Regions from separate parts of the Cupriavidus sp. DL-D2 genome, predicted to be linked through region 3. Evidence: predicted binding sites of a transcription regulator. Region 3 holds the regulator's gene; each other region holds the start of a gene.
What was found. Region 3 encodes sigma-54, which starts transcription at its own class of promoters, with help from an activator protein. Its sites were predicted from a motif close to TGGCANGNAANCTGCTTT; they were not measured.

Region 1 (10,160 bases), on a different contig from region 3:
CATCATGCAGCAGCCGCTGTATCGGGAAGAACCCGTGCTCGTGGTACCGTCGCAGGCGCGAGCGCGGCTGACGCGCGCTGGACTCGACTGGAAACGGCTGGCCGAACTCGACTGGATTTTGCCGCCGCCCCATACGCCGGTCCGCCGCACCATCAACACGATGTTCGCAGTAGCTGGTGTTGCACCACCGCTGCCCATCGTCGAAACCTACTCGATCAAGCCGATGGCGACGCTGCTACGCAGCCAGCCGGACACCATTACCATCGTGCCGCGCGCCGTGGCGGCGGAACTGGCTGAACTGGGCGATGCGGCAACGCTGCCGTTTTCGCTGAGCTGGGATTTGCCGTCGGTGGGGGTGATGTGGCGGCGGGAGGCGGAGGTGAATGAGATGGTGGCGGGGATGGTGGCGGCGTTGAAAGGGGCGGTGGGAGCTTGACACCCCCTCTCTGTTTTGACTCCCCTCTCCCGCAAAGCGGGAGAGGGGTTGGGGGAGAGGGCTGGAGGCTCTGCTTGCCAACCACATCGAAATTTGCACCGCTGGCCCTCACCCCCGCCCCTCTCCCGCAAAGCGGGAGAGGGGAGAAAACCAAGGGATGCGGGAGAGGGGAGAAAACCAGTGGTCGATTCAGGAATCGCGCGAACACGCATCAACGAACAGCATCAATGAAAACCGTATCCCTCTACTTCCTCACCGCCCTTGCCGAAATCCTCGGCTGTTACCTGCCCTACCTCTGGCTGCGCCAGAATGGCAGCCCCTGGCTCTTGCTCCCCGGCGCCATCTCGCTCGCCGTCTTTGCCTGGCTGCTCACACTGCATCCCGACGCCTCGGGCCGGGTCTATGCCGCTTATGGCGGTATCTATATAGCGGTTGCCATCGCATGGCTCTGGCTGGTAGACGGCGTCCGGCCCTCCGTCTGGGATATGACAGGTGTCACAATCGCCGTCGCTGGCATGGCCGTGATCGTCTTTCAGCCTCGCTAAGATCAGAGTTAAAGGCGATTTACCGGTCACTTCTCGCTGACAAAAACCGTCAATTTATGCATCATTCGCCTCACCCCTCGCCCGTGGGGTGACAAATTTCGACAGATACATTCGGTTACACCTGACAAGAAATCTCACATTTCTGTCCTTGGATGCCGATAAAGGGGCGATACGGGCGGTTTTGGACCCTGGCACACCTGTTGCTCTATTGATTCCCGACAGCAACACGCTGTTCTCTACAAATTACAGGGGTCAATTCCATGAAAAAAGCACGGATGGGAATCCACCAACGGGTCCAGAAGGGTTTCACGCTGATCGAACTGATGATCGTGGTCGCGATCATCGGTATCCTGGCTGCTATTGCGATTCCGCAATATCAGAACTACGTTGCCAAGTCGCAAGTTTCGCGTGTGGTGGGCGAACTGTCGGCTCTGCGTACGGCAGCTGAGGGTTGTATTACTGACGGTAAGACGGGCGCAGCTGGCTCAGCAACAGCATGCCTGCTGGGTGGCACGAAGTCGAGCCTCATCACAGGCGACGGGATGCCTACTTCCAACCTGACTGCGGTTACGGATACGTTGACCGGTACGTTGGGTAATTCGGCTTCCACGTCGATCGCTGGAACCAAGATCAGCTGGAACCGCGCCAACGATGGTACGTGGAGCTGCACAATTACGGGCGCCGGCGCCGGTTGGAACGCGGCATACATTCCGGGTGGTTGCGCTGCACCGGCGGCCGCTGGCGGCGGCTCGGGCACTCCGGGCACAGGCGACGGTACGACCTGATAGCTTTAAGATTAAACCCCCCCTGGCCTTTCCCCAGGGGGGGTTTTCTTTCCAGCAGTCCGTTCGTTACCCCACCTCCCCCCGCATCCCAATCTCCGCAATCAACTTCCCATACCGCGCATTCTCAGCCGCCACCATCTGAGAAAACTGCGCCGGCGATTCACTCTTCCTCAGTTCCCCCGCATTCGCTTTCGTCGTCGCATCGAGTTTGCCGCTCGCCTGCAATGTCGATACCGCATCGAACAGCCGCTTCGTCAGCGCCGCAGGCAAACCCGCTGGTGCAAACAACCCACTCCAGTTATCGAGCACGAACCCTGGCGGCAGTACCTCGCCCAGCGTCGGCACATCCGGAAAGTAGACCGAGCGAGCCGCCGATGACACCGCCAATGCGCGGATCTGTCCGTTGCGCAGGAACGGCGCCGCCGTCGCCAGCACGGGCATGCCGAACTGGGTCTGGCCGCTGATCATCGCGGTCAGGATTTCGCTGGCGCCCTTGTAGGGGATGTGCACGGCGTTGGTGTGCGTCTGGTGCAGCAGGCTTTCCACGGCGAGGTGCGACACCGCGCCCTTGCCGCCCGAGCCGTAGTTCAGTGCGCCGGGCTTCTGCTTCATCGCGTCGATCAGTTCACGCGCGGTCTTGTACGGCGACGAAGCGGGTACAGCCAGCACCACGGGGCCGCCCGATACCGACGAGATGGCCGTGAAATCCTTGGCCGCGTCGTACGGCGGATCGCGGTACAGGTGAACGTTGATCACGTGCTGGTTGGCCAACACGCCGAGCGTGTAGCCATCGGGTTCGGCACGCTTCAATGCGCGGGCGCCGATGATGCCGCCTGCGCCGCCGATGTTCTCGACCACCATCGGTTGGCCGAGCATCGGGCCGAGTTCGGCGGTCAGGCTACGGGCCATCGAATCCGGCGCGGTGCCGGCGATGAACGGCACGATCACGCGGATCGGGCGCGAAGGATAGTTGGCGGAGGGGGCGGCTGCAAAGCCGGTGCGGGTCACGATGCCGCCCAATGCGGCGGCGCCCGTCGTGGCAAGCCACTGACGTCGGTTCATGTCTGGTCTCCTGTTATGGCCGGCGCGCGGTCTGATGCCGCGTCGCCGTGGGTCTTGGTCAGGCCGAAGCGGGGTCGAGGATGGCCTTGGCGATGGTGTTGCGCTGGATCTCGCTGGTACCCGTGAAGATGCGGAACATCCGCAGCTTGCGCCAGGTCTGCTCCACGGGATGGCCGCGCGTCACGCCGAGGTTGCCGTGAATCTGCACCGCCTTGTCGGCCACTTCGAAGCAGCGCTCGGAGACGAACAGCTTGCACGCCGCCGCCTTCATGCGCAGGTCCGCGCCGGCATCGGCCAGCAGCGCGGTCTGGGCGATCATGCTTTCGCACGCCCACAACGCCGCCGCCATATCGGCCAGCATATGCTGAATGGCCTGAAAGCGCGCAATAGGTCCACCGAACTGGCGACGCTGTCCCGCATATTCCACCGATGCCTCGTACGCACGCATCGCCAGCCCCAGCATCGACGGGCAATGCAGCAGCCGGTTCACGTTGATGCGCGACATGCCCAGCTTGAACCCCCTGCCCTCGCCGCCGAAGATGTTGGCGCGCGGCACGCGCACGTTCTCGAAATGGATGTCGGCATCGATATGCTGGCCCGACATCGGCACATACTCGGTGCTCACTGTCACACCGGGCAGGTCGAGATCCACCAGCACCGCCGTGATCGATGGCGGCGTGGTCGAGGCATCCGTCACGCACATCACGATGGCGAAGTCCGCAAACGGTGCGCCGCTGATGTAGTGCTTCGTGCCGTTGATGACGAGTTCGTCGCCATCCACCACCGCGCTCGTGCGGATGCTTTGCGCGTCGGAGCCCGAGTGCGGCTCGGTCAGCGCGAAGCACGTGGATTTCTGGCCGCGAATCACGGGTTCGAAGTAACGCGCCACCTGATCGGCCGTGGCGTACTTCAGCATATTGCCCACGCGAGGCGGGCCGCCGAGATCGCCGAGCACATGTGGCGCCAGCGCGGCCCCGCTTGCAGCGAGATCGGCTTTGAGCGCGCACTGCTCCGCAATATTGAGGCCGCGCCCGCCCAGTTCCACGGGCAGGCACGATGCATACAGCCCCAGTTCGCTGGAGCGACGCCACACACCGCGCAGCACGTCGCGCGGCCATGCATCTTCGCTGCCGAGGCCGAGTTCGCGTTCCAGCGGACGCAGTTCCTCGTCGATGTAGCGCTGCACGGCGGCGCGGGTTTCGATCAGTACCGGATTGTTCAGATGGTCGAACATGGTGGCGCCTCCTTAGTTCACACGGCGGCTTTCACCGGCCCAGTACTGCTCGCGCACGAGCTTGCGCGCCAGCTTGCCGCTGGCGTTCTTCGGCAACTCGGCCACGAAATCCACACTGCGCGGCGACTTGTAATCGGCAATGCGCGCGCGGCAATGGCCGATCAGGTCCGCAGCACTCGCCTGCCGGCCCGGCCACAGCGCCACCACGGCCTTTACGCTCTCGCCCCATGTTTCATCTGGCACGCTGATCACGCATGCTTCCATCACATCGGGATGCTGGTACAGCGTGGCCTCCACTTCGTTCGGATAGACGTTGAAGCCGCCCGAGATGATCATGTCCTTCTTGCGATCAACCAGGTACACGTAACCTTCCGCATCCACGCGCGCCAGATCCCCCGTGTGCAGCCAGCCATCGATCAACACTTCGCGCGTCAGTTCCGGCGCGCCCCAGTAGCCCTGGAACACGTCGGCACCGCGGATCACCAGTTCGCCGATCTCGTCGCCGCTGACTTCCTCGCCGTGCTCGTTGACCACGCGCACTTCGGTCTCGCCCAGCGCACGGCCACACGATGCCAGGCGTTCCGGATGCGTTTCCATCGCGATGGCATGGTCGGTTGTGGAAAGCCGCATCACGCCCGATGTGGATTCGCTCGTGCCATAGCCCTGCGAGAGGATCGGGCCGATGCGCTGCCACGCCTCGCGGATACGCGCCGGTGCCATTGGTGCCGCGCCGTAAGCCAGCGTGCGCAGGCTGCTCAAGTCCGCCGTGGCCAGCGTGGGCTCGGCCAACAGCATGTTGATCATCGCCGGCACCATGAAGACGTGCGTGAGCTTGAGACGCGACACGTCGGCCAGGAATTGCGCGGGGTCGAATTTCTCGAACAACACCAGCGTGGCGCCGAGGAACAGATAGGGCTGCATCAGCATGCCCGACGCATGCGTGATGGGACCAATCAGCGCGAGGCGATCACCGGGACGCGCCGGGCGGTCCATGGTCAGGATCAGCTTGCGCAGCGACGCCAGGCGATTGCCATAGGTCTGCATCGCGGCCTTGATCTTGCCCGTGGAGCCCGACGAGAAATGCAGCACGGCAAGGTCGTCGGGTTGCGGCGCGTAGTCGACGGGTGTGTCGGCGCCCTGCTCGATCAGGCTTTCATAGGCGCCGTAGCCGGCGGTGCTTCCCGCAATCGCGAAATAGTGTTCGATGCTGCCGAAGCCCGGCGTTGCACCCGAGTACCCCGTGTAGCCCGGTCCGGCGATCAGCACGCGCGGCGTGCAGTTCTCCACCACGTCCGAGGCCTCGCTGGCCGTGAAGCGCGGATTCAGTGCCGCCTTGACCAGCCCGGCCTTGTACAGCGCGCATTCGATCTCCACCACCTCGGGGCAATTGCGCGACTGGATCGCCACCCGGTCGCCTTTCCGCAAGCCCAGCGCCAGCAGCGCGTTGGCAAGGCGCGTGGATCGCTCGTCCAACTGGCGGAAGGTCAATACGCGGTCCCGGTACAGCACGGCGGGGTTGTCACCCCAATAGCGCGCCGCGCGCCGCAGGAAATAGGCGAATGTCATCGGAAGTCTCCTTGCCTTTGGTTTTTGTCGTGTGCGCCAAGTCTGTAAGATGGCAGCCATCACTACAATGCCGCGCCGGGAATGAAGGCATAACCAACAGGAATGTGATGGAGACTCGGGATCTGGAATATGTGCTCGCGGTGAGCACTCACGGCGGCATTGGGCGGGCGGCGGAGGCGCTGGGCATGACGCAACCGGCACTGACCAAGGCAATCCAGCGTGTGGAAGCGCAATTGGGCGTGCCGCTATTCGAACGCACCACGCTCGGCATGCGCGTGACGCAAGCCGGTACGGTGTTTCTGGAGCGGGCGCGTCGCATCCGGCTCGAATACGAGGACGCGCTCAAGGAGATGCGCGGCATCCAGACCGGCGAACAGGGCCTGCTGCGGCTCGGTTACTCGCCATCGATGCCCACCGGGTTGGTGCTGGGCGCCTGCCAGCAACTGATTCGCGAGCGGCCCGTGGCGCGCCTGCGGCTGACCATGCGCGTGGCACGCGAACTGATGGATCTGGTGCAGGCCGGTGAAGTCGATCTTGCCGTGGCCCCGCTACCGCGCCAGCCCAATCCCGCGCTGGCTTCGAAGGAACTGTTCACGGACCGGCTGGCCGTGGTGGCCGATGAAGACCATCCGCTGCATCGACGGCAGAACCTGGGACTGGCCGATCTGGTCGGCCAGCACTGGCTACTGCCCAGTGCGCATGTGCTGGTGCGGCAACAACTCGAAGCGGCGTTTGCCGAACTGGGCTTGCCCGCGCCCATCCTGCGCGTGGAGACCGATTTCGGCAGCACGACGTTGTTCGACCTCGTACGCGGCACCGAGATGCTGTGCATCGCGGGGGCAACGGGCAACAGCACACGGGCAAGCCTGCGGCCGATTGCCCTGCGCGCCGATGCGCTGGACCTCGGCCGCCGCGTCGGCGTGATGTCACGCGCAGGCGCCTACCTGTCGCCGCTGGCGCAGCGCATGATCGACATCCTCGAATCGCACATCGCGTAGTTATTGCAGTGTGCGGAGGTAGGCCAGCAGGTCGTCCAACTGCCGCGCATTGCTCATGCCCCAGAAACGCATCTTGGTGCCGGGCACGACCTTGGCGGGAGATTGCAGGAAAGCGCGCAGGGTGTCATCGGTCCAGACGACTGTCGATGTCTTCATCGCATCGGAATAGCGGTAGTCATCGGTGCCGCCCGCCTTTCTTCCGATGATCGCGTTGAGTTGCGGGCCAAACGCACCGCGTGCGGAAGGACCGACCTGGTGGCATGAGGCGCAGCGGGTGGTGAAGATGTCACGGCCGGCGGTGAGATCGGCGGCTTGGGATGTTTGAGCGAGCGCGATGAGCATCACCATGACCGCAAACCGACTCCCCTCTCCCGCTTGCGGGAGAGGGGATGGGGGAGAGGGCTGGCGGTTAATCATCGAACGTGTTGGGGCTTGCTTCATGAAACGATTGTTTTGGATATTTGATGCGCCTGCCCTCTCCCCCGGCCCCTCTCCCGCGTTGCGGGAGAGGGGAGAAAACAGAGCGGCAGGCCAAACCACCGATTATGTAACAGCATGTGAGCCTGTGCAGCCTGAGGCCGAAACCACCTCACCCCGCTGCTTATAATGCCCGGCCGGTCAACCACCGCGCCCCCCTCATGCGTCGTATCTCCTGGCTCGTCATGAGCCTCGTCATCGCTGCGCTGATGCAAGTGCCCGTCGCGTTCTCTGCCGAGTCGGCAGCCCGATCCGCGTCCGAAGCCGAAGCGCAGCAGATTCCCGTTCTCACGCACGCCGAAGCCGTCGCCGAACTCAAGCGCCTGCAATCCGAACAGGATCGCATCAAGCAGCTGGCCTCCGGCACGTCGGGCGACCTGCGCCTTGGCGATCTCAACGAAACACTGCGGCAACTCGACGACGATGTCGACAAGCTCAACGCCTCGCTCACACCGCAGCGCGCCCAGATACAGGCGCAAGTGGACCTGCTCGGCCCGCCACCCGATGCTGCCACGGCACGCGAAGCGCCCGCCGTGGTGCGCCAGCGCGCCGAACTCAATGCGCGCAAGGCACAACTCGACGATGAACTGAAGCAGGCCGCCGACAGCAAGGACAACATCGCCCATCTGCGCGACCAGTTGGCCAAGCTGCAGCGCAGCCGGCTCAAGGATCAGCTCGCGCTGCGTTCGGACAGCATCCTGAATCCCTCGTTCTGGACGCCGCTGTTCAAGCTGGGCGAAGAAGACCGCATGCGGCTCGGCAACTTCACCGATGAAATCAAGCCGATGCTGCGCGAAGCCTGGGAACCCGGGCAGCGTGGCAAGACCATCCTCCTGCTGGCCGTGGCGCTGGCCGTATGGTCGCTTGGGCGGCGATTGCTGGAGCGCGGCCTGGCGTGGTTCTGCCTGCACCAGTTGCCCGAAACACGCTTGCGCCGCAGCGCACTGGCACTCGCGACCGCATTGACCACTGTCGTCACCACGGCCGTCGCCGTGCGCATCGTCTATGCGGCGTTCACGGGTGGCGAAGAATTACCGGCTGGCCTGCAGGACCTGATGGCCGAGATCGCCAAGCTGACGATGACCTCCGCGCTGATCGCCGGACTGGGCCGTGCATTGCTGTGCACGCAGCATCCGTCATGGCGATTGCCTGCGCTGGCCGACCCCGTGGCGCTGGCGATGAAGCCCTTCCCCACCGTACTGGCTGGTCTGCTGCTGCTCGCGGGCACGCTCGAACAGTTCAATCGCATGGCCGATACCAGCGTGCAGGTGACGCTGCTCGGTCGTGGACTGGTGTCGCTGGTGGTGGTGCTGACGATTGGTGCGGCGTTGCTGCGCGCCAATCGCGTGCGCAGCGAACTGGTGGCAGCGGGCGAGCGTCCCGAGGAACGCGCCACGCTGGCCGGGCTGATCCACGCGGCAGTCACACTGATCGTGATCGTTGGATTCGGTGCGCTGTTGATCGGCTATATCAGCTTTGCGCGCTTCCTGACCTATGAACTGGTCTGGTTCGATATCGTGCTGTGCAGCCTGTACCTGCTCACGCAACTGACGCGCGATACGTGCGAGGCGCTCTTCTCGGCGAATCACCGCAGTGGCCGCGTGATCAAGCAGTTGTTCGGCGTGGACGATTCGCACCTGGAGCAGGTCTCGACAGTGCTGTCCGGTATCGGCGCCAGCGCGTTGCTGCTGGTGGCGGTGCTGGCGCTGCTGACCGGCGGCTTCGGCACCACGCCCGCTGACCTGCTCAACACATTGCTGACCGTGCTCGGCGGCGAGAAGTTGCGCAGCATGAACATCATGCCGGACCGCATTCTCAACGCGGTCATCGCGCTGATCGTCGGCGTCTGGTTACTGCGTTCGGTGCGGCGCTGGCTCGACGCCGAGATGCTGCCCAAGCTCTGCAAGGAGCCAGGATTACGCGCTTCGCTGATCACGCTGTTCAGCAACGTGGGCTATGTGCTGCTGGTGCTGCTGACGCTGTCGCTGCTGGGCGTGAAATGGGAAAACCTGGCGTGGATCGTCAGTGCGCTGTCCGTGGGTATCGGCTTCGGCCTGCAGGAGATCGTGAAGAACTTCGTGTCGGGGCTGATCCTGTTGACCGAGCGCCCGGTGAAGGTGGGCGACATGGTGAGCCTGGCCGGCGTGGAAGGCGATATCCGCCGCATCAACGTGCGCGCCACGGAGATTCAGCTTGGCGACCGTTCCACGGTCATCGTGCCGAACTCGCAACTGATCTCGCAGAACGTGCGCAACGTCACGATGAGCAACAGCACGCAGGGCGTGGCCACGCTGCAACTCACCTTCCCGCTCAACACCGACCCCGAGGCCGTGCGCGACCTGCTGCTCGACGTCTACCACCAGCACGAGACCATCCTCGATATCCCCGCGCCATCGGTCACGTTCAGCCAGTTGGCGCCGAACGGCATTACGTTGAGTGTGACGGGCTACGTGAGCAGCCCGCGGATTGCGGCGGGCACCAAGAGCGACCTGCTGTTCGAAATCCTCAAACGGCTGCGCGCCGCGAACATCTCGCTCTCGGAGCCGCAAACCCTGCGCGTGGAAAACATGGCGGCGCTGGGCATGTAGTGCCGCGGATGGCGCCAATATCGCTATCGGCCGGGGCCGGCGTGCCCCGTCCAGATATCGGAACCGTCATCGCACGTGGATAGCGCGATCATTTGCTGGCAGTGCTGGCATCTGTAGACAAAAACCTGCTTCCCGGCGTGCCGCCCATGCGGCAAGCCGTCATCCGTTCGTAACAGTCTTGGGTGTGGCGGAACATAACCCGGACGGCCCAGCAGGCTCTTGCAAAGTTCGCAAGGAACCATGGTGCTCTCCAAATACTGCATTCGGTCGGCGCAACAACAAGGTCTCGAACAATGCAGACATTGGTGCAGCGCAGCAAAAATTCAGTATAGGCGCACGATCGTTCGGTTGCCACGGCGCAAACGGCCAATAGACTAATCCTTCGCCTGCCTGGCGAAACGGTCGGTTGCGGCAAGCAATTGATCCATGATGCCGGGCTCGGTCCACGCATGGCCCGCACCCTCGATCA
Region 2 (10,160 bases), on a different contig from region 3:
GCCGCCGCAGCAGTTCTCCGTGAGGTAACCCAGCAATGCGTTCATGGTCTCGAAGCGAGCCATGTAAATGATCGAGCGACCGTCCTGGCGGCTGGAAAGCAAGCCGGCGCGGTGCAATTCCTTCAGGTGGAACGATAGCGATGACGCTGGCATTTCCATCAATTCGGCAATTCGACCGGCGGCAAGCCCCTCGGGCCCGGCTTCTACCAGTAGCCGGAACACCGACAGGCGTATCGAATGGGCAAGCGCGGCAAGCGCTTCAAGGGCGTGGTCCGTTTTCATGATTCGACTATATTCGAATTATGAAAACTTGCAAAGTGAATTTTGTATGACGACGGGCGAGGAAGCCTGCACTGGAGAGTGCGAATTGCCGGCAGACGAGCTGCAAGCTCGCCACCCGGAGTTTTTTGCCGAGTGATCTGCAATGCTGGAAGACCTGCCGGTATAGCCGCCGACCTAGTGCGTGGAACGCTCGTGAGGACGCAGGTTGTGCGTCGCGGCTATGGACCGCTCAATAAGCGTGTAGGCGGCATTCAAATGTGAGCTATCCCCGGACTGGGCGGCCAATAGCTCAAGTGCGCGCAGCAGGGGATCAGCGACGTCTGTGTTCCGTTGGCTCAACGCCAGTGCGTACGCGGCATAGACGGCTTCCGCCAATGGAAGGGAAGACAAGTCAGTCATTGTGCACTTCCAGTGCCGGGCGATGATGTATTGGCGCCCAATCAGGGTGGTCCTATTCACACTATCGACCTTGCTACAGGGGGAAGGTCAAGCGGCTTATGCATCTCGCCGGCCGGGCGGCCGGGTTCCGCGCGAGAACTTCGTGCTTGACCTGTCGCTCGCTCGTAGCTCAACACGGCAAATATGTCGCTCGGTCCCAACGTGACGTCTAGTTGCAGATGGCACATCCGTTCCTACTTTTCCGCATTCATCGTCAGCGCGGCAATGAGCCCGGCCTTGACCAGCAAGTCCTCTGGCACTACCTCGTAGGCGGTCCCACCAACGTCGACGGTGCGACATTCGGAGTCGCCGCAAACCGAACAGCAGGGGCTGCTGCCTACCGAGGCATTGACCCATTCCTCCATCGGTTTTCCCGCAATCCAGATCCGATTGGATTCAGACGGATTGGCCTTGAAGGTGGCGTCATCAATCTCTCGAGTCTCCAATACTGGCTCGATGCCCAGCGGCATCAACTGCTCGCGCAGTTGCCGGTAGGCCCGCTCAACCTCATCTCCGGTGCCAGCGCATCGTGGGCAAGTTTCCCCACCGGAAACGAGGCGCTGCCAAACGATAGGAAGTGTCTTCACGGTGTTACCTCACAGAAGATGGATCGGGCTCGCGGTTTGGCTCGCGAGCGACCAGATGCTCCAGGCCCTTGACTCCGACTGGGGACTCGGAGAGCCACGGTATTAGGGCGCAGCTTTGCGCCAGCTCGTCGACGACGCGGCGAATGAAAGGCACCTCGTAAGCGCCGCGCTGGCACAGCACGGGGTGCGTCGTCCCACTCGCCAGGAGCGATTGGTTGATGACCCACGCGTAAGGCTTGATACCAGCTCGGGCCAGGTCCTTGGCAAGACGCTCCGCCTCGTGAACGGGCGTGGCCTCCGGCAAGGTAACAATAAGCACTCGCGTATAGCCAGGGTCGCGCAGCCTGGGCAACAACTGCCGCACAGCCTCAGGCATATCCCCTTGCGTGCGCATCACTTCCCGGTGGTAGGCCTCCGCCGCATCGAGCAACAGGATCGTGTGGCCTGTGGGGGCCGTGTCCAACACCACGAATCCGTCCTTGCCTTCGTCGACGGTGCGGGCAAAGGCTCGGAATACGGCAATTTCCTCGGTGCATGGCGAACGCAGGTCCTCTTCCAGCATCGCGCGCCCAGCGGCGTCGAGTTGCTGGCCAGCCTTGGAGAGCACCTCCTCCGTGTACCGTCGCACTTCCTCCGCTGGGTCGATTCGGGCGATCGTCAGGCCAGGAAGCTCGCCTTCAATGGTGGCGGCAATATGCGCAGCCGGGTCAGTCGTTGAAAGCACGACCCGATGGCCCTTCTTCGCAAGTGCCACGGCAACTGCTGCAGCGACAGTGGTCTTGCCCACGCCGCCTTTGCCCATCGTCATGATGACGCCATGGCCGGCCGACGCCATGCGCTCGACCAGACCGCTCAAGCCAGGTGGCAAGCTGGTTTCGGGCATCTCGTGACTGGTCGGCAATGCCACAGTCTCGGGATGGGCCATTTCGCGTAGCGCGTCCAATCCGACGGTGCCACGCGGCAGGAAGGGGATACGCGCCTGCGGCAACCCGGCCAATTCGGCCGGGATGTTTGCCAATGCTTCGTCCGCCAACTGCGCCATGGCCGTCGCCGTTGGGTCGCCGGAGCCGGCGTCCGTGAACAGGCCATTGATGACCAGGGCCTGGTTACGTATCCCAAGATCCGCCAGTTCGGCACCCGTGCGATTGGCTTCCCTCAAGGATGCGGTATCGGCACGGGCAACCAGGATGACCGTGGTCTCGTCTGCATTGGAAAGACGATCGACGGTTGCCGCGTATAGCGCCTTCTGTTTTTCCAGCCCGGCCAGCGGACCGAGGCAGGAGGCGCCGCCAGTGGATGAGGAAATGAACTCGTCCCATGCCGAGGGCATTGTCAGCAGACGCAGGGTGTGTCCGGTGGGAGCCGTGTCGAAGATGACATGGTCAAAGTCGGCCGTACCGGACGAGTCGCCAAGGAGTTTCGAGAACTCGTCGAACGCAGCAATCTCGACGGTGCACGCGCCGGAGAACTGCTCCTCCATGCTTTGGATTGCAGCAGCCGGCAATATGCCTCGGTAAGGGGCCACCATCCGCTCCCGGTAGGCGTGTGCCGCCGCTTCCGGGTCGATGTTCAGCGCGTGCAGGCCAGGCGCCCCGGGGATCGCCGTTGGCAGTTGACTCAGGCCTACGCCCAGCACCTCGTCCAGGTTAGACGCAGGGTCCGTGCTAACGATGAGCACCGAACGCCCGGCTTCGGCCAAGGCCAGCCCGGTGGCACAGGATAGCGAGGTCTTACCGACCCCGCCTTTCCCGGTGAAGAACAGATAGCGGGTACGTGTAGAAGGCAAGGTCATGGCGTCCCCGCTTCAACAGCAGCCGGAGCCGGGTGTGCAGCTACCCGCCTTGACCCGCGGCTTCTCGGCCGTTGCCGGCGCAAGATTGAGCTTCTGCGCCAGGTGTTGGCGCGAGGGGTACATGCCGGTGGATACAATATGGCCATCGATTGCAATGATGGGCAGACGATCCATGCCACCCTCCATTTCCTTGACCACAGAGGGGTTGGCCACGAATGCTTGAGGCTCCTGCCCCAGGTTGTACCGGGTCACAGTGACACCTTGTTCTTCGACCCATTTGAGGTCGGCCGCGAATTGCGCCAGGATCGGATCTATATCCACGCCACAGACCCCCGTCGAGCAACACATGGCAGGGTCAAACACTTCCAGCTTTTTCATGATGACTTCCTTTCAAAAAGTCGGCCCTCGGGCTCGCTGACAGCAATCGGTGAACGGTGTGCGGTGTTCAGGGAGACGGGAAGGAATCGCTCCGGCGTTCCCATAATTCCATGTTTCCAATATTATCAAAATAAAGAGATTGCATGCGCTGTTTTCCTTGCGCTAGATCAGACTACCCACTGTTTGTTTGATGTGCTCTATGGCGTACAAACATCGTGACCATCGGCGCCGCTTTATTTTGCTATGCAACTTGCAGTGGGGCTGTCATTGCCCTAGAAATTAGTTACACAATTCCAGAATTATCAAGATCTAGTCGCGTGATCCCTCGGGGAGCGCGGCCGCCCGGCAAATCGCCCTCTAAAGCCCCGCGACCACGATGTACCTCAGGCCACCCAGCTCGGTCCGAGATCGCATTTGGAAGGAGGGCGACATGTCAATTTCGCGCAGGCAGTTTCTGAAGGCTGCTGGCGGTTCCGCGGCCGGCGTAAGCATCTCGGGTACGGTGGTGAGTCCGGCCGGTGCTGCCGCGCCACCAGCGGACGTAGGTCGCACGACCTTGCCATTCAAGCCTAAGGTGATCGCACGGGCTGGCCAGCTTCGGCCCAACACACCGGTCACCTTTACGTACCCTGATGCCTCATCGCCATGCGCGGTAATCAAGACGGGTGCGCCGGTTCCAGGTGGCGTTGGCCCCGACCGTGACATTGTTGCCTACAGCACGCTCTGTACGCACATGGGTTGCCCGGTCGCCTATGACTCCACGGCGCGCACATTCCGATGCCCCTGTCATTTCAGCATCTTTGACCCCGAGAAGTCCGGGCAGATGGTATCCGGCCAGGCCACCGAGAATCTTCCGAGAATCCAGCTCGAGTACAGCGCCGCAGATGGCAGCGTGAAAGCCATTGGCGTCGACGGGTTGATCTACGGCCGTCAAGCCAACCTGCTGTAAGGGGGCACTGCCATGGCAACGAACAAGGATCGGGTGACATTGCCGCCCGTGAGCGCGCAGCGGACCAACCTGACATGCCACTTCTGCATTGTCGGATGTGGGTATCACGTCTACAAGTGGCCGGAAAATAGCGAAGGCGGCCGAGCGCCGGGCGAGAACGCACTCGGCCTGGATTTTCGCAAGCAGCTTCCACCGCTGACTGTGATCATGACACCTGCCATGCAGAACACGATCGTCGATCGCGATGGCCGGCGCCAGAACATCATGATCGTGCCTGACAAGCAGTGCTCGGTGAACAAGGGGCTCTCGTCCACGCGCGGTGGTCAACTGGCCAAGGTAATGTTCACGCCGGATGGCGTGGGCCGTGCGCGACTGCGCAGCCCGCGCGTCTATGTTTCCGACCAGTGGGTGGACACCAGTTGGGACGATGCCCTTGCACTCTATGCCGGCCTGACCAAGAAGATCCTCGATCGGGACGGCCCCGCCGCACTGGCGTTTGACTGCTTCGATCACGGTGGCGCTGGCGGTGGCTTCGAGAACACCTGGGGCACAGGCAAGCTGATGTTCACGGCGCTGAAAACGCCGCTGGTGCGCATCCATAACCGCCCGGCCTACAACTCCGAATGCCACGCCACGCGCGAGATGGGAATTGGGGAGCTGAACAACAGTTACGAGGACGCGGAACTAGCCGATGTGATCATGGCGATTGGCTGCAACTCATACGAGACGCAGACCAACTATTTCCTCGCCCACTGGCTGCCGAACCTGCAGGGCCAGACGATGGACAAGCGCAAGCAGCGCTTCCCCGGCGAGACCATGGCCGCCGCCAAGGTGATATTCGTCGACCCGCGCCGCACGACAACGATCGCGGTAGCGGAGCAGGCCGCCGGCAAGGAAAACGTCTTGCACCTGGATATCGAGCCCGGTACCGATATCGCGCTATTCAATGGGCTGCTTACCTATGTGGTGGATCAGGGCTGGCACGACAAGGAGTTTATTGCCACCTACACCAAGGGGTTCGACGCCGCGCTGCGCGCCAACAAGCTGCCGCTGGATGAATGCAGTCGCATCACTGGCGTGCCTGCCGACAAGCTGCGCCGCGTGGCAGAGTGGGCGTACAAGCCGAAGGCCTCTGGCCATCGCCCTCATACGATGCATGCCTATGAGAAAGGCATTATCTGGGGCAATGACAACTACCTGATTCAGTCCGCACTCGTGGACCTGGTGCTGGCCACGCACAATGTTGGCCGACGTGGCACGGGCGTCGTACGCATGGGTGGGCACCAGGAGGGTTACGCCAGGCCGCCATACCCCGGCAACACCAAGATCTATGTCGATCAGGAGATCATTCACGGCAAGGGCTTGATGTACACGGCATGGGGCGCGAATCCGTTCCAGACTACGCTCAACGCTCAAGAGCATCGTGCCGTCATTCTTCATCGGTCGGGAATCGTCCGGGAGGCCATGTCCCGCCAACGCGGTGCGTCGATGCAACAGATGGTGGATGCCATCTACGACGCCGTGAAAAGCAAGGGCGGCCTCTTCCTTGTCAACATCAACCTCTACCCGACCACCCTGGCGGACGGGGCTCACCTGATGCTGCCCGCTGCCCACCCCGGCGAAATGAACCTCACGTCAATGAATGGTGAGCGCCGGATGCGGCTGTCCGATCGGTTCATGGATCCGCCGGGCACGGCGCGGCCGGATTGCCTGATCGCCGCAGCCATCGCCAATACCCTCAAGCGCACGTACGAGGCGGAAGGCAAGCAGGACATGGCGGCACGCTTCAGCGGCTTCGACTGGAAGACTGAGGAGGATGCTTTCAATGACGGATTCCGCCAGGCTGGGCAGCCCGGCGCAGCACCGATTGATAGCCAGGGTGGCAAGACGGGCAACCTCGTTACCTTTGAGCGCCTGCGCGCCATGGGCAACAACGGCGTTCAACTGCCGGTTCAGGCGTATCGCGATGGCAAGCTAGTCGGCACCGAGATGCTCTACACCGACGGCAAGTTCGATACCGCCGACGGCAAGGCAGAGTTCAAGCCAGCAACCTGGCCCGGCCTGCCGAAGCCCGTAGCAGACCAGAAGGCCAAGTACCATTTCTGGATCAACAACGGCCGCGTCAACGAAGTCTGGCAAACGATGTACCACGACCAGTTCAACGAATTCGTGCGCGCCAGGGTGCCGATGGCCTATCTCGAAATCAACCCCGAGGATGCACGTGCGCTCGGCATCAGCTCCGGCGACGTGGTCGAGGTCTACAACGATTATGGCTCGACCTACGCGCTGGCCTATCTCGAGCCAGACATCAAGCGAAATCAGACCTTCATGCAGTTCGGCCACTACAACGGTGTCATGGGCAACGTGACCACACCGTGGACGGATCGCAATGTCGTGCCTTACTACAAGGGTACTTGGGCAGATCTTCGCCGAATCGGCAGCAGCGAAGATTTCAAGGAGACTGTCAGCTTCAAGAGACGTCGCTTTGAGTCGGCCTAGGCGCGCATCACACTGCACGCCGGCGTTCGCGCCGGCGTCGACGGGCCACCAGCCTCAGGCGGTGGCCTTCGTCATGCAAGTCGCAGATGCTGGACATAGAGCGGCGAACTGCGCGCTGGATTGCAGTGCTGCGGGCGCAGCGTTTCTCTCGACGATCCTGTACCCAAGATTGAGAAAGTAGTCCGCTGCGGAGGTCGTCAACAGGTAGAGTCGTCGTACACCGATCGTCCCGGCATCTCGTTCTATGAGGTCCACCAGGACGCGGCCGAACTGATTGTGGCGGGCATCCTTCGCAACGGCGACTGATCGGAGCAGTCCATCCGTCCCATAGGGCTCTAACCCAGCACAGGCCAAGAGGCTTCCGTCCTGTACAGCCACGAAGAAGCGGCTGGAGTTTTCTGCAGCTACGTCCTCGACAAGGAGGTCTTCTTCGGCCAGCAGCGCACGGATGGACGCGAAGTCGTCGGGGCGAGCAAGTCGAAAGGTCGGAGTCGACATAGGTTGCCTTCAGTACCGACCCGCCCGATGCTGATCGGAAGACTCAATGAAATTGGCGCAGCCGCCGCGCGCTTGCCGTGGCTCTTGTTGCGGAATTTCCGTCAGCATTGGCATGAGGTAGCGCTGGCTTCCAGGCAGGGATGCCCCTGGCAGCAGTTGGCCGTCAGGAAGCCGAGCAGCTCGTTCATATGGGCGAACTCTGCCCGATAGATCAGATTGCGACCCTCACGCTGCTGCGTCACCAGGCGCGCGTGCATCAGTTCCTTCAAGTGGAACGACAGCGTGGCGCTCGGCACGTCAAGCTCCTCGGCGATGGCCCCCGGGGTCAAACCTCCCGGGCCAGCGACTACCAGCATCCGAAAGACTTGCAGGCGGATGTTGTGGGCTAGCGCCGCGAGGGAGCGGACAATGTCTTGCTCTTCCATATTTCCAAGCTATGCGAAAGAGAGGAGTAATACAAAGGAGTATGCGCCACATGGGCGACTCATGTTGCTCCTATCAGGCATAGCTGACCAGCCTTCCAGTGTTTTGCAAACGAGCTGAGCTTTCCGATGGTTTCGGCGCGAGCGTTGGCTGTGGGGTAGTAGCGTACGCCGGGTGGAATCTTCCCCTTGGGCACCATACTGAAAGATGCGAGCACGGCTTCACGCTCACCACTCTCAGTTGCGCGGATGATCGGGGCAGAGTAGTCAGGCCAGGCTTCCGATCGCCATTCTCCGACAGGCGGTTCGACGCCAAACACGTTCCGGAGCATTTGCCGTTGGACCGGCGCGTAGTTGACGCACATCATCACCCTCCATTCAATTTGCCGGACTTCCCCCGGCCGCGTACCACGTCGGCAGGGATGGGCGTTTCCATCTCCTCGCGCGTGATCGGCCGCATTAGCCACGCTTGCCGATATTCCTTCAGTTCGAAGTCGGCGCGCTCGAATCCCGTAAGGACCAAATCGTCTCCGGACATTCTCACGATCCGCGCGTCATACAAGATGCCAAGTTCGGCTGTGTCTTGGTGCTTGCTGTGGGTCATGATCGCATGCGGTATGACGCGGTGGGCGCGCGTATCCATCCGGTCCTCGATTACCACTTGGCCACGCCAAAGCAGCTGCCCGCCCCACCATCCTCGGTGTAGCCGGCGTCCTTCCAGGCAGAGTTTCATGACTTCAAACAGCATACTGTATAAATATACAGTGCTCATCGATCTTGCGGCAAGGCACATGCACGGTAAGTGGTGCGAGAGCTGTATCCCCCAAGTGTCGGGGTGACAATGAAGCACCTCGGACTCACAATCCCGTGTTCGTGACTTGACCCCACGAGGACTATGACGGCCCGCAATCAACTGCGGGTCATTTTTTTGGCTCATCGACATGCCCGGGTAACCAACAATGGCGGAGGTATCTGTGGGCCGCACGGGCTCGGAGCCTGACGCAAACAACGAGAGAAAAACTATGGACAAGCCTGCGGTCTATATTTCCCAGGAGACAATCAGCGATTCGCTGACAAAACAGGGAAATCCATCGATTTTTGAGGACAGCATTGTCAGCTTGCTCAATGGCGGCTACTCGGTTGGACTTGGCAATGCCGAAGCGCCGGTGCGAGTATTTACTGAGGCCGATGAATTTTCGGCGTGGTTCAACAACTTGCGCGTGGCCATCGAGACTGCGTGACTGTTTTTCGCGAGATCAGGGTCCACGCCTGAACGCGCCGTGCTCATGCACTCCACGACGCCTTACCTTGATCCAGTCCACCGAAGGCCCGGCTCGATAGGGGCTGCTGGCACGCTTGCAGACGATGCCTTCTAGATTGAGCGCCAGCGCGTTCGCGAAGAGCCAATCGGACTGATCAAGGACAGCCTGGACGTAGAGAAGGCCGGGCAGGGAAGCGAGTAGCGGGCGCAGCATGGCCTTACGCTCCTCGATCGGCAGCACTCGCACGTCCCGACCCCTGAACGCAAGGATGTCGAAGACGCAGTAGACAATCGGATCAGCGCCTTCATACCAGCACTTGCGCCTGGCCCGCCGATGCAGCCGCTCAAAGTCGGCGCGGCCGACGGCATCCAACACGCATACCTCACCATCGAGCACGGTGCTGGCGGGAAGGGCCCTGAGGCTTTGAAGCAGTTCTGGGAACCAGGGGGTGCAGTCCGCACCGTTCTTCGTTCGCACAGAAGGGACCGAGCCTGTTAAGGCCAAGGCTCGATAACCGTCGTACTTGACCTCGGCCCACCAGCCTTCGCCGCGTGGCAGCGACTTACGCAGGCTTGGAAGCATGGGCGCGAACGCGGCAAGATCCAACTGCGCCATAGCGCGCGGCATGGGACTTAGCCCTTAACGTCTCGCGGGTCATGGCCGAACGAGTTTCGCTCGCGGATCTGGCCGTCGCGGCCGTGAATCAGCAGCTCGACCTTGTCTTGCTTGGCGCGCTCGGTGCCAGCCAATATGGCTTCTTCCTGAGTGGCGAACATCGTCCGCTTGCCCCCTCCAGCCGCCTCAACCGCCCAGCCCTCGCCAGCCGGAACCACGTGAATATCGTTGGCCATGATGGTCTCCATTGTTGACCCTCTTCTAGTGTTCTCCTCGGGGCAACATTGGGGTATCAGGTAGGGTCCTACGGACGTTCTGCGAGCTCTTGGAGCATCGACCGATACCCTTCATGCGGATACATTAGCCAGTGCTCGGGCATGCACACGTCCTGCTTGTCGATCTCAGTGAAGGCAGCATGCCAGTCTGAACCAGCCGGAA
Region 3 (10,160 bases):
ACGCCGGCGCCAGTGCGAAAGCTGCTCGACGATCAGGCGCGTATCGGACTGTTCTGAGCACCTGACCTCAAGTCAGACGATGTGATGCTGCCGCATATAGCGATGCACGATCTCGATGCGTATGCCCGCGTCGGGCAGCGCCATCAGCATCTGCTTGGCCTTGAGGGGCACCGGCAGCAGTTCGCATAGACGGTTCGCGACCCAGCTCGGGTCATCCCACAGATACGGTTCGGAGAAAGGCAGCTTCGACTTATCGGGCTGCTCGGTGTGCAGCGAGGACACGATTCTGCGTAGTGCCGACAGGCATTCGCCCAGCAGTTCGAGCTTGCAGTCGATGACATCGGCGGGGAGCACTTCGGCCTCGGCCACTACCAGTCCGTCGTCACGCGTGGTGTGGGACAGCACACGGAAGCGTTGCCGCCCGCGTGTCTCGATGAGCAGCACACCAAGTTGCTCCACGTTGCAGTCGACGATCTCGGCCAGGCAGCCGATCTCTTCGGGCGTGGTGGCGTGGCCGGGACGCGCAACCTCTTCGCCGCTGGCAATCAGGCAGACGCCGAACGGTGTGCCGTCCCGCATGCAGTTGCGCACCATGTCCACGTAGCGCTTTTCGAAGACGCGCAGCGGCAGGCGGCCATCGGGGAACAGGACCGTGTTGAGGGGAAACAGTGGCAACGCATCCAGGATGGGAAGTGGGGATGCGGTGTCGGTAGAGGATGTCGACATGCGAAGGGCCGCTCCAATGACGCGACAGAAACGCGACGGTGACGTGACGACGCCCGGCGCGCCGTCCGCTCAAGACCGCATCTCAGCCGCCAGAGGCCATTTCGCGGTGTCTGACCAGCACATTACCATGCGCCCGGAAATAGTTGGCGAGTCTTTCCGCGATGAACACCGAGCGGTGCTGCCCGCCCGTACAGCCGATGGCGACGGTCAGGTAGCTACGGTTATCGGCAATGAAACTCGGTAGCCACTTCTCCACATAGGCGCGGATGTCCTCGGCCATCGCCAGCACCATCGGCTGGCTCTGCAGGAAATCCACGACCGGTGCATCGCGGCCCGTCAGCGGGCGCAGCGCCAGGTCGTAGTAGGGATTGGGCAACGAGCGGACATCGAACACCATGTCGGCATCGCTGGGTACCCCGTGCTTGAATCCGAACGATTCGAACAGCAGTGTGAGCGGTTCGCTCTCGGTGCCGCCGTTGCTGCTGATCAGTTCCTTGATCCAGCTGCGTAGCGTATTGGTTCGCACGTTGCTGGTATCGATGCGATGGGCCGATTCGGATAGCGGGCTCAACAGCTCCCGCTCCATCTCGATGGCTTCGATCAGCGAGGTATCGCTGGCGGCAGCTTCTGCTTCCGCCTCGGCCTTGTCCGGCCCTGTTCCGCCATTTGCGCTGCCGACACGCGTCGAGAGCGGATGGCGGCGTCGTGTTTCGGAATAGCGCTGCACCAGCGCATCGGTGTTGGCAGTCAGGAACAGCACCTGCACCTGATGCTGGGCCGACAGTTCGCGCACGGTATCGGGCAGGCGCGCCAGCGATTCGCGGCTGCGAATATCGGTGGCCACGCCCAGGTGCGAGTAGCCCTGGTCGGCCAGATAGGTGGCGAGTTCGGGGATGAACTGGGCTGGCAGGTTGTCGACGCAGTAGTAGCCCGCGTCTTCCAGAACGTTCAGGGCAACCGACTTACCCGAGCCGGAGATCCCGGTGATAAGAATGATCCGCATAGCGACGCAAGGATAGCACCGCATGATGGCCGCGTCATGACAGCGCTTCTCGATTGGAGGTTGCGGCGGGCATTTAACGACAGAACGCGACAGATGCTAAGAAAAATGGCGAACCGCATCCGATTCGCCATTTATCGCCTGGAACCGCCACAGGGCGGATCAGGATCAGGCCGGTTTGGCCGACAGGCACTCGCTCTGCGCCTTCTTGTATTCGTCGCCCTTCTTGCCCTTGTTGGCCTTGGCGCACGCTGCCATTTTTTCCTGCTGGGTTTTCGGCTCGGCTGCGGCGGCCGGGCCAGAGCCGGACAGGCATTCGCTCTGGGCCTTCTTGTACTCGTCGCCCTTCTTGCCCTTGTTAGCCTTGGCGCAGGCTGCCATCTTTTCCTGTTGTGCCGTCTTGCCCGATTTCTCGGCCGCAGCCGGAGCCGATGCGCCTTGGGCAAACGCTGCCGTGGCGAACAGCGGGGTCACCAGCACACACATCGCGATCAGTTTCTTCATGCTTCTCTCCTGGCTGTGGAAAAACACTTTCATGGGCAATCCGAACGGGATGGCGGCCATTACAGCACAAAACGGCGCGTGTGCGGCTGCCGTTGACGCAGCGGCAGGCCAGCTTGTAAGGAAATGAAAACGCCCGCTGAATGAAGCGGGCGTTTGCGGGAAAGCGATGTTCGGAAAATGCCTAGAGCAACCGGCCCTGTCCGCGTGACACCACATCGGCTTGCATGGCCGCGCGCTGCCGGTCCATGAAGTCGCGCAGCGTGTCGATGCCGCGCAGGCGCAGTATCGTGTTGCGCACGGCGGCTTCCACCAGCACGGCGAGATTTCGACCGGCTGCCACCTGGATCTTCACCATGTGGATGGGCAGGCCGAGCACGTCGAGGTATTGCGAATCCAGCGGCAGGCGCTCGAACTCGCCATCGTTGCGGCGGACGAGTTGAACCACGAGCTTGATCTTCATTTTCCGGCGTACGGCCGTTTCACCGAAGATCGTCTTGATATCGAGCAGGCCAAGGCCGCGCACTTCGAGCAGGTTCTGCAGCAGCGGCGGGCAGCGACCCTCGATGAAGTCTGGACCCAGCCGCACGAAATCCACGGCATCGTCGGCCACGAGGCCATGGCCGCGCGAAATCAGTTCGAGGCCCAGTTCGCTCTTGCCCAGGCCCGATTCGCCCATGATCAGCACGCCCATGCCGAGGATGTCGAGGAACACGCCGTGCATCGTCACGCGCGGTGCCGAGATACGCGACAGGTACAGGCGCAGGTGATCGATCACGGCCGCCGACGATACCGGCGTGGTGAACAGCGGCGTGGACGAACGCGTGCAGCGCAGTTCGAGGTCGGGCGGCGGCTCCATGCCGTCGGCGATGACCAGGAAGGGCGGCTCGAGCAGGATCAGCTCGCCCATCTGACGCTTGCGCGGCTCGTCGTCGAGACGCTGGTAATAAAGGATTTCGGGTTTGCCGAGCACCTGGATCCGGTTCGGGTGGATCAGGTTCAAGTGGCCCACGAGGTCCGCCGCGGAGGTGGCTTCACGCGCGAACTCGACATCGAAGGCGCGGTCCGCACCTTCAAGGCCGGCGACCCACGACAGTTTGATGTCTGCTGCGTTGTCGTCGAAGATCGACTGCGAGGTGACGCCGGTGAGTTCCATGCGGGATGACTTTCAGGAGGGGCGGTAGGACAGTGGGCTGCGGCGGGCGATTCCGGCGTTAGGGATGCCAGTCCGATAGCAACTGGTGGACGGCTTCCGGCGTGGGGAGCGTCGCCAGCCCTTCGCGCATTTCGCGGTCCGACAGCAACTGGGCAATTTCGGAAAGAATTTCCAGATGCTGCTGCGTGGCCTGCTCGGGCACCAGCAGGAAGATCAACAGCGAGACCGGCTTGCCATCGGGCGATTCGAACGGGATGGGTTCCGCCAGGCGCATGAAGCCCGCCAGCGGCTGCTTCAGGCCCTTGATGCGGCCGTGCGGAATGGCAACTCCAGCGCCAAGCCCGGTGGAACCCAGGGACTCGCGCGCAAAGAGGTTGTCGGTAACAGTGGCCCGCGCCACGCCATGGTTGTTCTCGAACAGGAGCCCGGCTTGCTCGAAGACCCGCTTCTTGCTGGTGACGGTGACGTCGAGATGGATGTTGCCAGGTGGCAGCAGTTTGGCCAAACGATTCATGGGCGATGCACGAGAAGTCCGAGTGACAAGCCGGCGCGCATGGACCGGCCCGCCGAGTTGGGGGCAATCAGGATATTGAGGTGCCAGTCGCCCGCATTGGAGCGTCCGGCCATTATAGAGCAGGGCTGCCACGCACTTGTGCGCTGCAGCGTCGCGCCTGCGGACTTCCGCCGCGAGGTCGTCGACCGGTTTGCCCACCCGAAATGCTGCCCGACCCGTGCGCCTGCAGGGCGCACCGCCGGTTCCGCATGACGGGACCGTTCTGCCTGTGATTTGTGGTGCAGCATACACCGACATGCGAGAGATGCGAACACCTTCGGTGTATCAATTCGTCGCTTAGTGGTGTCGAGGTAACGCGTGAGGAATGGAAAGTTGTGCGGCAACCGGACGCCCCATCAAAAAAGCCGCGCAGATGCGCGGCTTTGCTCTCTTCCTGTCAGTCCTCTCAGGACAACTGAAACTGTCGTTTCGTTGCGCTGGTTATTGTTGCTGTAGCTGCGCTTCGGCCATCTGGTACTTGACCGCCTCGCGGTCATGCCCTTGCACGCGATCCTTGTAGCGGATCACCTGGCGGTCGAGCTTGTCGACCAGACAGTCGATCGCCGCGTACAGGTCTTCATGATGGGCTTCGACGAAGATGTCCTTGCCTTTGAGGTGCAGATTGATTTCCGCGTACTGACGCTTGTCCTTTTCCTTGTGATTGTCGACTGATAGCAGCACGCTTACGCCAATGACCTGATCGAAATGTCTGACAATTCGCTCCAGTTTCGTTTCCACATACTCACGCAGCGGGGGCGTGATGTCGAGGTGGTGTCCACTGATCTTGAAGTTCATAGCGCTTCTCCTTCTGAAAGAGCCGCACCAGGCAGGCGGTTACGGCTCGGCTACAAAGACTTGCGGAGATTCACTGCGGGGATTTTCAATGCTTCGCGATATTTCGCCACCGTGCGGCGTGCGACCACAAAGCCCTGTTCGCCCAGCAGTTCGGCGATGCGGCTGTCGGAAAGAGGATTCCTGGGGTCTTCGGCTCCTATCAGTTGCTTGATCAGCGCGCGTATAGCCGTGGATGAGGCCGCGCCACCCGTCTCCGTGGAGACGTGGCTTCCGAAGAAGTACTTCAACTCGAAAGTACCCATCGGCGTGGCCATGTACTTGTTCGTTGTGACCCGGGAAATGGTCGACTCGTGTAAACCCAGTGTATCGGCAATTTCACGCAAAACCAAGGGGCGCATCGCGATTTCCCCGTGCGAGAAAAAGTTCTTTTGACGCTCCACAATCGCCTGCGACACCCGCAGGATCGTATCGAATCGTTGCTGGATGTTCTTGATGAGCCACCGTGCTTCCTGCAGCTTTTGCTGCAGTCCGGCAGCCCCTGCCTCGCCCTTCGCACCGCGCAGAATCTGCGCGTACATATCGTTGATGCGCAGGCGCGGCATCACGTCCGGATTGAGCTGCGCGATCCATCCGCTGCCGCTCTTGCGTACAAACACATCCGGCACCACGAAGTCCGCTTCCGGACGGCTGTACGCGTGTCCTGGATACGGTGCGAGGGAGCGGATCAATTCGTGCGCAGCCTTCAATGCTATTTCGTCCACCTGCAGGGCTTTCTTGAGCCGGGTGTAATCCCGTACGGCCAGCAGTTCCAGATGATGATTGACGATAGTCAGCGCCAGTTCGCGCTGCGGGTGCTTCAACCGCTTCAACTGCAAACTCAGGCACTCCGCAGCGTTCCGTGCCCCGACACCGGGTGGATCGAAGCTCTGCAGCAGCGTAAGTATCGCCTGCACCTCATCCACTTCGAACTCGAGTTCTTCCGGGAGTTCCGAACAAATTTCCTCGAGCGAGGCGCTCAGGTAACCGTCGTCGTCGAGCGACTCGATCAGGAAAATGGCCAGGCCCTTGTCGCGCACCGAGATCTTGAGTGGCGTGAGCTGCTCCATGAGGAACTCGCGCAGCGTCGGATCGGCGTCGCGCAGTTGCATCGGCGTCTTCTCGTCTTCGTCGCCTTGCGGGCGTCGCGCGAAGTCGTCGAGGCTCCAGTCGTTGCCGTAGTCCTCGCTGCCGGTATCGTTGTAGTTTTCCTCTTCGCCACCCGCCGCGCCATCGGCACGTTCGGTGCCGTTGGCCTGGGGTTCGGCCGGTGCGGGTGCCGGTGCGGTCTGGAGGTTGACCGAGCCGTCCGCGGCCACGCGCAGCGGACTATCCAGCCAGTCGTTCTCGCGCTCGAGCAACGGATTTTCCGTCAGCGCCTGCTCCACTTCCTGCTGCAGTTCCAGCGTGGAAAGCTGCAACAGCCGGATCGACTGTTGCAGCTGCGGGGTCAGGGCCAGATGCTGGGAGAGGCGGAGCTGAAGCGAAGGTTTCATGCGACCTATTCTATGCGCATCTTTCCGTTGTTGGAACGGAATTTGCTAGAACCTATCGCCCAACCTTGCGTGATCGGAAACGGCTTTGGAAAAACGGTGTGCAGCGTGGGCAGAAATTGCCGCACCGCACGCATCACATGCGGAAATTCTCGCCCAGATAGACGCGGCGCACAGATTCGTTGGCGATGATTTCCTCTGGCAGGCCGGATGCCAGCACCGTACCTTCGCTGATGATGTACGCGTGGTCGCAGATGCCCAGCGTCTCGCGAACATTGTGGTCGGTAATCAGCACGCCAATGTTGCGGGCCTTCAGGAAACTCACGATCCGCTGGATTTCGCCCACGGCGATAGGGTCCACACCGGCAAACGGTTCGTCCAGCAGGATGAAACGCGGCGACGACGCGAGCGCGCGGGCAATTTCCACCCGGCGGCGCTCACCGCCCGACAACGACAGTGCCGGGTTGTTGCGCAGGTGCGCGATCTGCAGGTCGTCCAGCAGGGAGTCGAGCCGGCGGTCGATCTCGGCCTTGGTCAGCGACTTGCCGTTTTCCACCTGCAACTCCAGCACGGCGCGGATGTTTTCCTCGACGTTGAGCTTGCGGAAGACCGACGCTTCCTGCGGCAGATAGGACAGGCCCATGCGCGCGCGCTCGTGGATCGCAAGGCCGCTGATGTGCTTGTCGTCCAGCACGATGTCGCCTTCGTCGAGTGCCACCAGCCCCACGATCATGTAGAACGATGTGGTCTTGCCCGCGCCGTTCGGACCCAGCAGGCCCACCACTTCGCCGCTCTTCACGTCAAGCGAGACATCCTTGACCACCGTGCGCGTACCGTAACGCTTCTTCAGATGGCGGACGACCAGCGTGCTGCTGTCGGTGCGGACGCTCGCAGCGGAAGAGGCGGCAGGGGAGGCGAGGGTGGCGGAGTCGTTCATCGGATACGGAGGCGATAGAAGGGGCTGTGTTTCAGGGCTTGGCCGGGGCCGTGGACGGCTTCAGGTCCAGCGGGGCGCCGCTCGCGGCGGGGGCGCTGGCATCGGCGCGCGGCGACAGCACGGCGCGTACGCGGCCCGACGGGTTGCCCGCGGTGGTGTTGTTGTCGCCGCCGGTGGCGGTGTAGTACTCGTTGCGGCTGTCATAGGTGATCACGGCGCCGCGGATTTCGTCGAGGATCTTGGCGCCGACGCCCGAGACACGTGCAGCGCGTGCGTGGCCGATCAGCTTGTTGACCTCGGTCTTGCCATCGTATTCGATGCGGTCGCCCCAGCCGTCGATGTATTCGTCCACGCCGTCGCGCTTCTGGCGGATGTACGCCTGGCGGCCCGGCTTGGACGTGGCAATGGCGTACTGGTAGCCCTCGGGGTCCGTGCGCAGTTCGGCAGCGTCGGATTTCAGCACCATCGTGCCCTTGGTCAGCACCACGTTGCCGGTGAGGGTGTAGATCTGCTTGACGTCATCGTAGCTGGCATTGTCCGCTTCGAGCACGAGGGGCTTGGCCTGGTCCGCGCGCTCGGCAAAAGCGGGCTGGACCATGCTCATGGCGAGCGCGAGTCCGAGGGCGGCTAGGGCCGTCAATCGGGCGGGCGCCGGGCGGCGACAGGACGATGTCGACAGGGATGCAGTCATGTTTGGCAAATGATGAGATAGGGAAGGCGGCCAGGCGATGCGGCAGGACGAGCCTGCCAGCTGGGTGTCACTGGGTCCTGGCCTGCCCCTGCGGCGGGTTCATGACGATCGTGCCGCGTACGTTGCCCAGCAATTGTACTTCGCGGGTGACGTTGTTGAAGATCAGCCCGTTGGCCGTCATGACCGAAGGTCCGCGCGTCAGCTCCACGTTCTTGTCTGTCTTGACGATGTCGTCATTGACGAGCAGCTGGAAGTATTGCGACGTGGCGGTCATGCGCGGATCCTTCGACGGATCCACGCCGGCCTGCCGCACGATCACGGCGTTGCCGTAAAGGTCGATGATCGTGCCCTCGGCGTTCATGACGCCGCGATTGGCGTTGGCGGTCACGGGCGGGCGGTCCGGCTGGAAGGCACGCATGGCCGGCTTGGTCACGTCGTAGGTCTGGTCATCCTCGAAGTGGACCATCTTCACTCCGGTGAAGCGGATCTTGGTCGTGCCATCCGCAGCCAGTTCCGTGGCCGAGAACCGTTCCATCCAGTAGTCCGGTTCGTGGCGCTTGGTGCGTGACTGGTCTGTGCCGGTGCTCGGCGAGTTCAGTTGGACGAGCCAGAACGTGCTGCCGGCGACGATGGCCATCAGCAGCAGCGGCAACAGCCGCATGACCACACCCGTGAGTCTGGACAGGAAGTCCGGCATGTTCAGATGACCTTGGCACGCGTAAGGTCATGGATGTGCAAGGCACCGACCAGGCGGCCATCGTTGTCGACGACGAGCAACTGGTTGATGCGGTTTGCTTCCATGACCTGCACCGCTTCCACCGCGAGCTGGTCCTGGTTGACCATGCGCGGGTTGCGGTGCATGACCTCGCCGATGGGCACGGTCTTCCAGTCGGTAGAGGTCTCCAGCAGGCGGCGCAGGTCGCCGTCGGTGAACACGCCCACGGCGCGGCCCTCCGGGTCGACGACCGCCGTCATGGCCATGCCCTTGCGCGTGATTTCCATCAGTGCCTGGGCCAGCGGCGTGGTCTCGCGGACTTCCGGCACGGCGTTGCCCGAGCGCATGACGTCGCGCACATGAGTCAGCAGCTTGCGGCCGAGCGCGCCGCCCGGGTGCGAGCGGGCAAAATCTTCCTCGCCGAAGCCGCGCGCGTCGAGCACGGCCACGGCCAGCGCGTCGCCCAGCGCCAGTGCGGCGGTGGTGCTGGCCGTCGGCGCCAGGTTCAGCGGGCAGGCTTCCTGTGCCACGGCGCCATCGAGATGGGCGTCGGACAGCTTGGCCAGGTTCGATTCCGGGTTGCCGGTAATAGAGATCAGGCTGGCGCCAATCCGCTTGACGATCGGGATGATCGACAGTAGTTCGGCGGTCTCACCGGAATTGGAGAATGCGATCAGGACGTCGTCCCGCGTGATCATGCCGAGGTCGCCGTGGCTGGCCTCAGCGGGGTGCACGAAGAACGAGGGCGTGCCGGTGGAAGCCAGCGTGGCCGCCACCTTGCGGCCGATGTGGCCGGACTTGCCGATACCGGAGACGACCACGCGGCCCGTGCAGCCGAGAATGATCTCGACGGCCTTCGCGAAGGCGGGCGTCAGGCGTCCGGCCAGCGCCGAAACGGCGTCTGCCTCGATCTGGAGAGTGTGGCGAGCGAGCGCGAGTGCTCGATTCGCATCGAAATTGGCTATCATGGCGCTGGAGTATACCAACGAATGCGATGGCGTCTGGCCCGGCTTTCCGGCCTTCTGGCTGAGACGACCGCCGCACTTGCCGTCGTTTGCCGTCTTTTGCCGGCGGGGTGCAGAGCCGGTCGTGGCGCGTGCCCGGCCGGATAGCTGAAGCCCTTCAAGCCCGCCGAATGCATTCTCCGCTGGAACTGACCCTCGTGCTGCTGGCCGCCGCCGTCCTCGGCGTGGTGGCCTTCCGCATGCTGCAACTGCCGCCCATGCTGGGCTATCTGGCAGTGGGCATCCTCATCGGTCCCCATGCGCTAGGGCTGGCCAGCGACACCGCCCAGACCAAATATCTGGCGGAATTTGGCGTCGTCTTCCTGATGTTTTCGATTGGGCTGGAGTTCAGCCTGAGCAAACTTCACGCGATGAAGCGGCTGGTATTCGGGTTGGGCGGCTCTCAAGTGATGCTTTCATTGCTTGCGGTGATTCCGGCCAGCTGGATGTTCAACTGGCTGTTTCCGCTGTCCTGGCAGGCATCGGTGGCGCTGGGCGGCGCGCTGGCGATGTCTTCGACGGCCATTGTCGTGAAGATGATGTCCGAGCGGAT

Region 1: a site for sigma-54 is predicted at 1,171-1,188, ahead of ABDB81_RS23510 (pilin). Genes of this name have one in related genera too.
Region 2: a site for sigma-54 is predicted at 3,717-3,734, ahead of ABDB81_RS08245 (arsenate reductase (azurin) small subunit). Genes of this name have one in related genera too.

What each region holds. Positions count from the first base shown of each region.
Region 1 covers NZ_JBDKXK010000057.1:10,565-20,724, reverse strand. Annotated here, with positions in the region: gene ABDB81_RS23520 (LysR substrate-binding domain-containing protein) at 1-436, shown strand, start outside; gene ABDB81_RS23515 (YnfA family protein) at 664-981, shown strand; gene ABDB81_RS23510 (pilin) at 1,242-1,766, shown strand; gene ABDB81_RS23505 (tripartite tricarboxylate transporter substrate-binding protein) at 1,833-2,828, opposite strand; gene ABDB81_RS23500 (acyl-CoA dehydrogenase family protein) at 2,887-4,062, opposite strand; gene ABDB81_RS23495 (AMP-binding protein) at 4,075-5,628, opposite strand; gene ABDB81_RS23490 (LysR family transcriptional regulator) at 5,736-6,626, shown strand; gene ABDB81_RS23485 (cytochrome c family protein) at 6,627-6,974, opposite strand; gene ABDB81_RS23480 (DUF3772 domain-containing protein) at 7,265-9,691, shown strand; gene pip (prolyl aminopeptidase) at 10,066-10,160, opposite strand, start outside.
Region 2 covers NZ_JBDKXK010000011.1:99,850-110,009, forward strand. Annotated here, with positions in the region: gene ABDB81_RS08225 (metalloregulator ArsR/SmtB family transcription factor) at 1-282, opposite strand, end outside; gene ABDB81_RS08230 (DUF2703 domain-containing protein) at 915-1,307, opposite strand; gene arsA (arsenical pump-driving ATPase) at 1,312-3,099, opposite strand; gene arsD (arsenite efflux transporter metallochaperone ArsD) at 3,112-3,477, opposite strand; gene ABDB81_RS08245 (arsenate reductase (azurin) small subunit) at 3,908-4,426, shown strand; gene ABDB81_RS08250 (arsenate reductase (azurin) large subunit) at 4,439-6,925, shown strand; gene arsN2 (arsenic resistance N-acetyltransferase ArsN2) at 6,980-7,423, opposite strand; gene ABDB81_RS08260 (metalloregulator ArsR/SmtB family transcription factor) at 7,525-7,848, opposite strand; gene ABDB81_RS08265 (hypothetical protein) at 8,213-8,488, opposite strand; gene ABDB81_RS08270 (hypothetical protein) at 8,868-9,086, shown strand; gene ABDB81_RS08275 (RNA ligase family protein) at 9,102-9,734, opposite strand; gene ABDB81_RS08280 (DUF2188 domain-containing protein) at 9,740-9,961, opposite strand; gene ABDB81_RS08285 (hypothetical protein) at 10,027-10,160, opposite strand, start outside.
Region 3 covers NZ_JBDKXK010000004.1:152,931-163,090, forward strand. Annotated here, with positions in the region: gene mutY (A/G-specific adenine glycosylase) at 1-57, shown strand, start outside; gene ABDB81_RS03630 (LON peptidase substrate-binding domain-containing protein) at 73-726, opposite strand; gene rapZ (RNase adapter RapZ) at 809-1,729, opposite strand; gene ABDB81_RS03640 (PsiF family protein) at 1,895-2,230, opposite strand; gene hprK (HPr(Ser) kinase/phosphatase) at 2,412-3,383, opposite strand; gene ptsN (PTS IIA-like nitrogen regulatory protein PtsN) at 3,442-3,897, opposite strand; gene raiA (ribosome-associated translation inhibitor RaiA) at 4,378-4,731, opposite strand; gene ABDB81_RS03660 (RNA polymerase factor sigma-54) at 4,782-6,263, opposite strand; gene lptB (LPS export ABC transporter ATP-binding protein) at 6,397-7,197, opposite strand; gene lptA (lipopolysaccharide transport periplasmic protein LptA) at 7,229-7,888, opposite strand; gene lptC (LPS export ABC transporter periplasmic protein LptC) at 7,956-8,585, opposite strand; gene ABDB81_RS03680 (KpsF/GutQ family sugar-phosphate isomerase) at 8,588-9,571, opposite strand; gene ABDB81_RS03685 (monovalent cation:proton antiporter family protein) at 9,739-10,160, shown strand, end outside.